DNA from 3 places in the Nocardia sp. NPDC004123 genome. Region 2 is predicted to be linked to each of the others. Evidence: riboswitches for the same ligand, from Rfam matches in the RefSeq annotation. Region 2 holds a riboswitch; each other region holds the start of a gene.
The links. Region 2 has a riboswitch for S-adenosylmethionine ahead of ACWEQQ_RS32780 (ABC transporter substrate-binding protein). Riboswitches for the same ligand answer to the same signal wherever they lie in the genome.
Positions count from the first base shown of each region.

Region 1: linked by a shared signal. The riboswitch ahead of ACWEQQ_RS00345 (aminotransferase class V-fold PLP-dependent enzyme) and the one ahead of ACWEQQ_RS32780 (ABC transporter substrate-binding protein) in region 2 are both predicted to bind S-adenosylmethionine.
Region 3: linked by a shared signal. The riboswitch ahead of ACWEQQ_RS01095 (amino acid ABC transporter permease) and the one ahead of ACWEQQ_RS32780 (ABC transporter substrate-binding protein) in region 2 are both predicted to bind S-adenosylmethionine.

Region 1 is NZ_JBSGGG010000001.1:64,707-67,971, forward strand. Features, by position in the region: gene ACWEQQ_RS00335 (NADP-dependent oxidoreductase) at 1-882, opposite strand, end outside; gene ACWEQQ_RS00340 (class I SAM-dependent methyltransferase) at 1,333-1,788, shown strand; SAM riboswitch class IV at 1,853-1,966, shown strand; gene ACWEQQ_RS00345 (aminotransferase class V-fold PLP-dependent enzyme) at 2,023-3,265, shown strand, end outside.
Region 2 is NZ_JBSGGG010000026.1:6,061-9,325, forward strand. Features, by position in the region: gene ACWEQQ_RS32770 (HAD family hydrolase) at 1-606, shown strand, start outside; gene ACWEQQ_RS32775 (SLOG cluster 4 domain-containing protein) at 659-1,141, opposite strand; SAM riboswitch class IV at 1,235-1,351, shown strand; gene ACWEQQ_RS32780 (ABC transporter substrate-binding protein) at 1,515-2,675, shown strand; gene ACWEQQ_RS32785 (ABC transporter permease) at 2,676-3,265, shown strand, end outside.
Region 3 is NZ_JBSGGG010000001.1:242,623-245,887, reverse strand. Features, by position in the region: gene ACWEQQ_RS01105 (hypothetical protein) at 1-604, shown strand, start outside; gene ACWEQQ_RS01100 (flavin reductase family protein) at 748-1,296, shown strand; SAM riboswitch class I at 1,399-1,491, shown strand; gene ACWEQQ_RS01095 (amino acid ABC transporter permease) at 1,500-2,396, shown strand; gene ACWEQQ_RS01090 (amino acid ABC transporter ATP-binding protein) at 2,393-3,157, shown strand; gene ACWEQQ_RS01085 (ABC transporter substrate-binding protein) at 3,186-3,265, shown strand, end outside.

The sequences.
Region 1 (3,265 bases), on a different contig from region 2:
GGCGTCGTCGAGGGTCGCAACCGTGCCGATGTTCGTCCGCACTCGTCCGTCGCGCACCCGCTGGGCGATCTCACCGAGTTGGGTGCGGTCGGATACGACGACGAAGTCGATCGCCAGTCCGTGGGCGGGTCGCGCCTCGGGCGGCCCGGTGACGGTCACCAGCGTTCCTCCGGCTCGAACGAGATCCGCCGACCGCTTCTGGATGTCTCCGCCGAGGACATCGAAGACCAGATCGACTCCGCCGATGTCGTCCAGAGAGTCGTTCTGAAGGTCGACGAACTCGTGCGCCCCGAAGTCGAGCGCGGTCTGCCGGCCGGCCGCGCGCCCGGTGCCGATGACGTAGGCGCCGGCCTCACGTGCGAGCTGGGCTGCCATCGACCCGACTACGCCGGCCGCACCGTGCACGAGGACGCTCTGCCCCGCCTGAAGGCGGCCGTGCTCGAACAGCCCCTGCCAGGCGGTCAAGCCCGCCATCGTGACGCCCGCGCCCACCGTGAAGTCGATGTCGCCCGGCAGCGGCGCGAGATTACGTGCCTCGACGACCACGTACTCCGCCAGCGTGCCGTCACGAGTCCAGTCCGTCAGCCCGAACACCCGCTGCCCCACCGACAGGCCGGTTGTGCCGTAGCCGAGAGCGCTGACCACCCCGGCCAGCTCGTGCCCGGGGATCGACGGCGTCCGGTCCCGGCCGAGCCGATCGACCCAGGTCGAGGGCCACTCCAACTCATCCCCGGTGAATCCCGACGCATGAACCTCGACGATGACATCGCCGTAGCTCGCGCCCGAGAGGCTCGCGAACCTCGCCGCATCCGGATCGGGCCGCTCCACCAACGTCATCCCGGCCGTTCCAGCGGCCCGGTCCGTCACCACGATCGCCTTCATGTGAATACCTCCCTGTATCCAGGCCGTGCGGCCACGTGGTCGGGAAGATCCGGAAGAACCGAACTTGTAGCAGACACCCCGCGGCGCGACATCGTGCGAACTGCACATCACACGCGCGGGCGCAGCCCATGCTACCTGCGCCGATGGGCCTGCGGACGCGCCTGGAGCACCAAGTAGGGACGGCCGGAGGCCGGCCGGGAAGGCGGCTGCGAGTCACAACGGTCGCGCCGTTCGTCACACCGACCCGCGACGCTCCAGCATGTCGTGCGCAGCCTCCCGCAGCGCGACCGTGGCCCGCGTGAAGTAATCGGCTGCTGGCAGACCAATTGGCCATCCGCATGCTGCCCGCCGCGTGGCGGTCGATCGCGCGCCGACCCGCCGGGCGACGCCTACTGCGCGCGGGCATGAGCCGAGAGGGAGTCGGCGCCTGGGAGGCGGAAGCGAATAGCATTGCCCGACAACATGACTCAGGTCTCGATCGACTTCGAAACCGATGACCTCGGCACCGCGCTGACCGAGCACGGCTACCGCACCGACGCGAGGACCCTCTCCCTCGGGGAGGGCGTCACGCAGTACCTGACCGAACCCGCTGTGCGCGCCACCTTTTCAGCTCTCGCCGAGGCCCCCACCGGCAGCGAGCTCATCTTCAGCTACATCCGGCAGGACTTTCTGGACGGCACCAACCTCCAGGGCTGCGCCGCCACCTACCGCAGATTCGTGGCGCGGCAACGACTCTGGACCTTCGGTTTGCATCCGGACCAGGTCCCGGCACTGCTGGCCGACCACGGTTGGTGCGAGGTCGAGCAAGCGGGCGGACCGGAGTACACCGCGAGCTATCTCGACCCGATCGGGCGCGACGTCCGGGTGCCCGACCTGGAACGCTGCGTGGCGGCTCGCAAATCGTGACGGCGGCCGCCACGACCGGGCGGGGTTGACAAGCCCGCGAGCCGTCTGCCAGTCTCTGCAATCAGGTCATGAGTACCAGCGCGAAGCCCCGGCTTGCTGGTCGGCAACCCTCCTCCGCGGTGGGGTGCTCCGGGTGACGACCGGGCCGACGCCCGACCGGGCGCGGCAAGCGCGGACTCTCGATCGATTTCTCTTTTCCCGATCGCGCGTCCATGAATCCGACGGGATTTCGTGATGACTGCTTTCGCCGACCAGACCTGTGCCGCCCTCGCCGATGTCTCCGGCTGTGACCTGCGGGTCCCGCTGGTCCAGGGCGGGACGGCCGGCTACGCCAACTTCGACTACGCCGCCAGCGCACCCGCATTGCGGCAGGTCACCGACCGGGTCGCGGATCTGCTGCCCTACTACGCCAGCGTGCACCGCGGCGCGGGTTACGCCTCCCGGGTCTCCACCGACTGCTACGAGTCGGCCCGCGGTTCGGTCGCCCGCTTCCTGAACGCGGCCGAGGACCAGGTGGTGGTGTTCACCCGCAACACCACCGACTCACTGAACCTGCTCGCCGCCTGCGTGCCCGGTGACACCGTGGTGCTGGACGTCGAGCACCACGCCAACCTGCTGCCCTGGACCCGGCGCGGCCGCCGGGTGGTTCCGGTCGCGGAGACCATCGAGGAGACCATCCAGCGCCTGGTCGCCGAGCTGTGCTCGAAACCCGCTGCGCTGCTGGCGGTTACGGGCGCCTCCAATGTGACCGGCGAACTGCTGCCGCTGGAGCGGCTGGCCTGGATCGCCCACCAGTGCGGCACCCGCATCCTGGTGGACGCCGCCCAGCTGGCCCCGCACCGCCGAATCGACCTGCGCACCACCGGCATCGACTACCTGGCCTTCTCCGGTCACAAGACCTATGCCCCGTTCGGCGCGGGCGTGCTGGCCGGCCGCCGGGACTGGCTGGACGCGGCCGAGCCCTACCTGGCCGGCGGCGGCGCGGTGCGCTCGGTGAGCACCGAGAGCGTCGAATGGGCTCCCGCCCCGCAGCGCCACGAGGCCGGGTCCCCGAACGTGCTGGGCGTCGCCGCCCTGGCCGCGGCCTGCGACGCCCTCGCCGAGCTGGACGAGACCACCGTGCTCGAGCATGAGCAGTACCTCACCCACCGCCTGCGCTACGGCCTGAAAACCGTTCCGGGCGTGAACTTCCTGCGGATCTGGCGCGACAGCACCGACGCGGTCGGCATTGTCGCCTTCACCGTCGACGGCTTCGAGCCCGGCCAGGTGGCCGCCTACCTCTCCGCCGAGCACGGCATCGGGGTGCGCGACGGCCGCTTCTGCGCTCACCCGCTGCTGTCCCGCCTCGGTGTCGATGCCGCCCTGCGCGCCAGCATCGGCCTGGGCACCACCGCCGCCGACGTCGACCGCCTCGTCGAGGCCATCGCGACCCTGGTGGCGCACGGCCCGGCGTGGAATTACGCCCGCACCGAAGGAC
Region 2 (3,265 bases):
GGGCTGGTGGTCGGGTTCGACCTGGATATGACGCTGATCGATTCGCGGCCGGGGATTGCGGCGGTGTGGGATGCGGTGGCCGCCAGGACCGGGGTGGCGATCGATTCGGAGCTGGTGGTGTCGCGGCTCGGGCCGCCGCTGGCGCACGAGGCGGCGCAGTGGTTCCCGGAGCACGAGGTGCCGGGGATCGTCGCGATGTACCGGGAGTTGTATCCGGATCTGGCGGTGCACGCGGCGGAGCATCTGCCGGGGGTGGTCGACGCGCTGGCGGCGGTGCATCGGGCCGGTGGGCGGGTGCTGGTGATCACGGCGAAGAACGGGCCGCACGCGCAGTTGCATCTCGATCATCTCGGGCTGGCGGTCGACGAATTGGTCGGCGGGGCCTGGGCGGAGGAGAAGGGCGAGGTGCTGCGCGAGCGCGGGGCCTCGATCTATGTGGGGGATCATCTCGGCGATGTGCGGGCGGCCAAGGTGGCCGACGCGGTGTCGGTGGCGGTGACCACCGGGCCCTATGCGGCCGAGGAGCTGTCGGCCGCGGGCGCGGATGTGGTGCTCGGCGATCTGACCGAGTTCCCGCGCTGGCTGGCCGCCCACCTCGCCGCGTAACCGGCCGACTCGCAACCGCTCTCGGCGCACCGGCCGCGCGCGGTGCGGGTGCTCACGGATAGATCGGCGGGGCGAGCGCGAGGGCCACGGCGTGCGAGGGGTCGAGGGCGGGGATCGAGGTGTCGACCGCGTGGCCGTCGGCATCGCGTACCTGCCAGCCGCGCAGTGATACGACCGGGACACCGCGGTGGTTCGCCAATGCCAGCTCGGACAGGGTGCCCCACGAGCCGCCGATGACGATGACCGCGTCGGCCGAGGCCACCAGGATCGTATTGCGGGCCTCACCCATATTCGTATAGATCGCCGCGGACAGGCCCGGGCAGACCGCGTCACGATCCGTGTCGGGACGGATGCCGAGGACGAGTCCGCCTGCGCCGGAAGCGCCCTCGGTGACCGCGGCCATCACGCCCGAACCGCCACCGCACAGCACGGTCGCACCCGCCGCGGCGAGCAGCCGGCCCACCTCGCGGGCGGCCGTGGACTCGGAGTCGGTGCAGGTGCTGGGGCCGCAGACGGCAATTTGTAGGGGTGGCAAGGGCTTTCCTCTCGTCGGTGCGGACGGGTCGTTGGCATCAGGGTGATTCGAATGGTGTCGGCGCGGGGTGGCCGCGGCTACCGTTCTGCCCACGGTCACGAGTATCAGCATGTTCGAGCCCCGGCTCGCTGATCGGCAACCCTCGCGCGGCGGTGGGGTGCCCCGGGTGACGACCAGGCGGCGTCCACGCGGACCCCGCAAGCGCTAGTCGAAGGAGCACAGGTCCATGTCTGGATGCCGCCCGGCCAACGGCTGAGGCCCGGCGCCCGAATTCCATGCGGGCGATTCTCTTTCCCGCACCGTACGCCTTCGGCGGTCGCGGTCGAGTCCCCATGCCCCGGCGCGGTGTCGGTGCACGAGTGCAGAGGTAGCAATGAGCAGGAACTGGTCCGGGTCGCGTGGATTCCGGGTGTTGGTGGGTGTGGCGGCGGCGACCGCGGTGGCGGGGCTGCTGTCGGCGTGCGGGAACGAGTCGTCGGACAGCAAGGCGGACACCGTGTACTTCGGGGTGTCGGGCCCGAAGACGGGCGGGTCGGCCGAGTACGGGCGGCTCTGGCAGCAGGGCTTCGACCTGGCCCTGGACGAGATCAATGCGGCGGGCGGGATCGACGGCAAGAAGGTCGCGCTGAAATGGGAGGATTCGCAGTCGGATCCGAAGCAGACGGTGCCGATCGCCACCAAGTTCGTGGGCGACAAGTCCATCATCGCCGAGCTCGGCGACTTCTCCTCGCCCGCCTCCATCGCGGCCTCGCCGGTGTACAACCGCGGCAAGCTGGTGCAGTACGGGTTCACCAACTCCTCGGTGGATTTCACCAAGGGCGGCGACTACTCCTGGAGCCCCTCCATCACGCTGGACGTGTACATGGAGCGCAATGCCGAGTGGGTGCGGTCCAAGGCGAAGAAGGTCTCCGTCGTCTACCTCGAAACCGACTGGGGCAAGCAGGCTTTCAAATTCTTCGAGCAGTTCGCCAAGGAGAAGGGCATCGAGATCGCCTACTCCTCGGCCATCCTGCCGGATTCGCAGGACTTCCGGCCGGTGCTGATCAAGGGCCGCGACGCCAACCCGGACGCCTTCGTGCACCTCGGCTACGGCCCGGACGGCGCGCTGGTGGTCAAGCAGCTGCGTGATGTCGGGTTCACCGGGCAGCTCTTCGCCGGCCAGAACACCCCGCAGTTCATCGATCTGGCGGGTGCGGCGGCCGAGGGCGACATCGTGAACGGCGTCTTCACACCGTCGGATCCGAGCCCCAAGATCCAGAGCTTCGTCACCAAGTTCCGGGCCAAGTTCAATACGGACCCCGGCGATTTCAACGTCTACGCCTACGACGCGCTGAACGTGCTGGTGAAGGCCGCCAAGACCGGCGGCGCCACTCGCGAGGGCGTGCTGAAGGGCCTGCGCGAGATCAAGGACTTCGACGGAATCGGGCTGGGCACCTTCGCCTTCGATCAGCAGACGCGACGGCCCACCGGCGTGAAGCCGATCGAGCTGGAACTGCGCAGCGGCAAATTCGTGCCGGTCGGAAGCGCCAAATAGATGTTCGACACGCTCATCGCGGGTCTGGTGCACGGCAATGCGTACGCGCTCATCGCCGTGGGCATCACCCTCATCTTCGGGGTCAGCAATGTCATCAACTTCGCGCACGGCTCGATCTTCGCGTTCGGTTCGGTGCTGGGCTGGTGGCTGATCGCCCAGCACGGCGTGCCCTGGTGGGCCGCGCTGATCGTGGTGGTGGCGGCGACGGCGCTGGTCGGCGTCGCCATCGACATCCTGGCGGTGCGGCCGCTGCGGCGGGCCCCGGCCATTGCCGCCCTGCTGGCGACGGTGGCGGTCGGGCTGATCATCGAGAACGTGGTCGCCCTGGTATTCGGACCCGACACCCGGCCCTTCCCAGATGTTTTGCCCACCAACAACTTCCGGGCCGGCGGCGTGCGGTTCGGCACCTCCGACGTGGTCATGTTCGCCCTCACTCTCACGGTGATGGCGGGACTGTGGGCGTTCCTGCGCTACAGCCGCCACGGCCTGGCCATTCGCGCCACCGCGCAGGACCCGGACGCCGCCGCGCAGATGGGCATCGGTGTGGGCCGGGTGCAGTCGCTGGCCTTCGCCATCGCCTCCGGACTGGG
Region 3 (3,265 bases), on a different contig from region 2:
CAATGGCGTGATCGATTACGCGGCAACGACTTCCGACACCAACACCATCATCCACACCGATGGTGGCTCGATGGTGGTCGAGGACGGCACCTTCAAGATCAAGGCCGCCAATGGCACGGTGCTGGCCGGCCTGCCGCTGAACTTCCGGGTCGACGACTTCGAGTTCCCGATCGCCGCGGAGATCGCCGACCACACCGCGACCCTGACCCCGCAGTACGACACGGATCACGCGGTCTACAAGCCGATCAACCTGCCCTACGAAGACCAGGCTCCGTGGAAGTCGGACTACGACCGTGAACAGGCCGCCTGGAACCGCCTGAAGGACACCATCTCCACCGGCGCCACCATCGGCACCACGGTCGGCGCGCTGGGTGGCGCGGCCATCGGCTGCATCGCCGGCATCGGCGTGGGCCTGGTCGCCACCGGCGCCCTGGCCACCCTGTTCGGCCTCGGCCCGCTCGGCGGCTGCATCCTGGGCGCCGCCACCGTCGGCTTCCTGGGCACCATCGCCGGTCAGCTGTTCGTGACCGCGCCGATCGCCATCGCCGCCGCCTACAACTACTTCGTCACCATCAACCAGCCGCACATCGAGGCGCCGAAGTAATCATCGCGAGGATCCCCGACCCCCGTCCGGCGCCTGCCGGGCGGGGGTTTCGCATTGTCCCGCACCGGGATCGCGGCCGCCGACTTGCAATCGAGGTGAATGCAATCCTGTCCTGGCGCGTACGGCGGTGCTGAAGTGGGGCAATGGGCGAGCTGACCTCGATTCACGGCGCGGCTGCCGCGCTCACTCCGGTCGACGGGACCGATCTGCGGCGGACCTTTTCGCACTTTCCCAGCGGGGTGGTGGCCGTGTGCGCGCGCCTCGGCGGGACACCGTACGGCCTGGTGGCGAGCACCTTCGTGCCGGTCTCTCTGGACCCGCCGCTGGTGTCGATCTGCATTCAGTATTCGTCGGAGACCTGGCCGCGGCTGGAGCAGGCGAGCCGTTTGGGCCTGAGCCTGCTCAGCAGCGAGCAGGAGCCGGCGGCGCGCGGGCTGAGCTCGCGGCGGGGAGACCGCTTCCGCAATGTCGACCTGCACCCCGGGAACGGGAACGCGGCGTTCGTCGCCGGGGCCACGGCATGGCTGGAAACCTCGGTGCACGAACAGGTTCCGGCCGGTGATCACGCGGTGGTGCTGCTGCGGGTGCACCGGCTCGGCACGCACCCCGATTCCGAGCCGCTGGTCTTCCACCGCAGCGGTTTCCGCGCCCTCTACGACCGGGCCCCCGAGCGCGACGAGGCCGCGGGCTGATTTCCCCGTTTCCACCGGAATTCCGGAAAACGACTGTCATGCAATTGAATTCACGTTGATCGGGACCGGCGACATACGCCGTCGGAATTCGTAGTGTCGTCTACACCATCCAGAGCGATCGAGAGACCCGGCTCGCAGACATCGCAGCAACCCCCGCGCACGTGGTGCGGGTGCTTCCGCCGGGACCGATGGAGGACGAATCCATGAGTACGCTGGCGGCGCCCACGCAGACGGAGCCCGGAGCCGAACACCGCGACGGGGATCTGCCGATCGTCCGCGCCCGCCACCCGTGGCGCTGGGTCACCGCGGCGATCGCGCTGGTGCTGGTCGCGCAGTTCGCGCACGGGCTGATCACCAATCCGGGCTGGGACTGGGGAACCTTCGCGCAGTATGTCACCGCGAAGTCGGTGTTGTCGGCGCTGAAGGTGACGCTGGAGCTGACCTTCTGGGGCACCCTGCTGGGCTTCTTTCTCGGTGTCTGGCTGGCCGTGGGCCGGCTGTCGAAGAACCCGGTGCTGCAGGCGATCTCGTGGACCTATGTCTGGGTCTTCCGGTCGATCCCGCTGATCGTGCAGTTGCTGTTCTGGTTCAATCTGGCCTACCTGTACAAGACGCTGTCGCTGGGCGTTCCGTTCGGGCCGGAGTTCGCGCGATTCCAGACCAATGGCGTGATCAGCGGATTCAGCGCGGCTGTCATCGGTTTGGCGCTGCATCAGGCCGCGTATTCGGCGGAGATCATCCGGGCCGGGATCGTCTCGGTCGACGAGGGCCAGTGGGAGGCGGCCCGGTCGCTGGGCCTGCCCTGGCGGCGGCAGTTCTTCACGATCGTGGCGCCCCAGGCGATGCGCGGAATTCTGCCGAATGCCGCCAACGAGGTGATCAGCCTTTTCAAGGGCACCTCGATCGTGTCGACCATGGCGATTGCCGAGCTGTTCTATCAGGTGCAGGTCATCTACGGCCGCAATGGTCGGGTGGTGCCGCTGCTCATGGTGGCCACGGTCTGGTACATCCTGCTGACCACCGTGCTGAGCGTCATTCAGTTCTATATCGAACGGCACTTCTCGAAGGGCCGTCGTTCGAAGGCCGGTGATCGGCGATGACCGAGTTCGCGATCGAATTGCGCGGCATCCGAAAGTCCTTCGGCCGCACTGAAGTGCTCCGAGGCATCGACTTGGCGGTGCGCCCCGGCGAGGTGACGGTGATCCTGGGCCCGTCGGGTTCGGGCAAGTCGACGCTGCTGCGCACGATCAACCACCTCGAGCAGGTGGACGGTGGCACCGTGCGGGTCGGCGGCGAGCTGGTCGGCTACCGGCGCAAGGCTGGCAAGCTGCACGAGCTGCACGAACGCGAGATCCTGCGGCAGCGGGCGCGCATCGGATTCGTGTTCCAGAACTTCAATCTCTTTCCGCACCTGACGGTTCGGGAGAATGTGGCGCTCGCGCCCGTGGCCGCGCAGGGCCGCTCGAAGGCCGAGGTGAACGCCGAGGCGCTGGAGTTGCTGGCGCGGGTCGGCCTGGCGGACAAGGCGGACGAGTATCCGAGCCGGTTATCGGGTGGGCAGCAGCAGCGCGTGGCCATCGCGAGGGCGCTCGCCCTGCGGCCGGAGGTGGTGCTGTTCGACGAGCCCACCTCCGCGCTGGATCCCGAGCTGGTCGGTGAAGTCCTCGATGTCCTCGAGGATCTGGCGCGCGGTGGTTCGACCCTGGTGATCGTCACCCACGAGGTCGGTTTCGCTCGCGAGGTCGCCGACACCGTGGTGCTGATGGATGCCGGCCGCATCGTCGAGCAGGGTCCGCCCGCGCAGGTGCTGGACAACCCGTCGCACCCGCGCACCAAAGCCTTTCTCGCGCACGTCCTCTGACGTGTTCCCACTAGGTAAGGAAGAGCCCATGTCCCTGGCGAGCCGTCGCAGACGGACCAGAGTCCTGATCGCCGTCACGCTGCTGAGTCTGCTGGCGGGCGGCTGTGG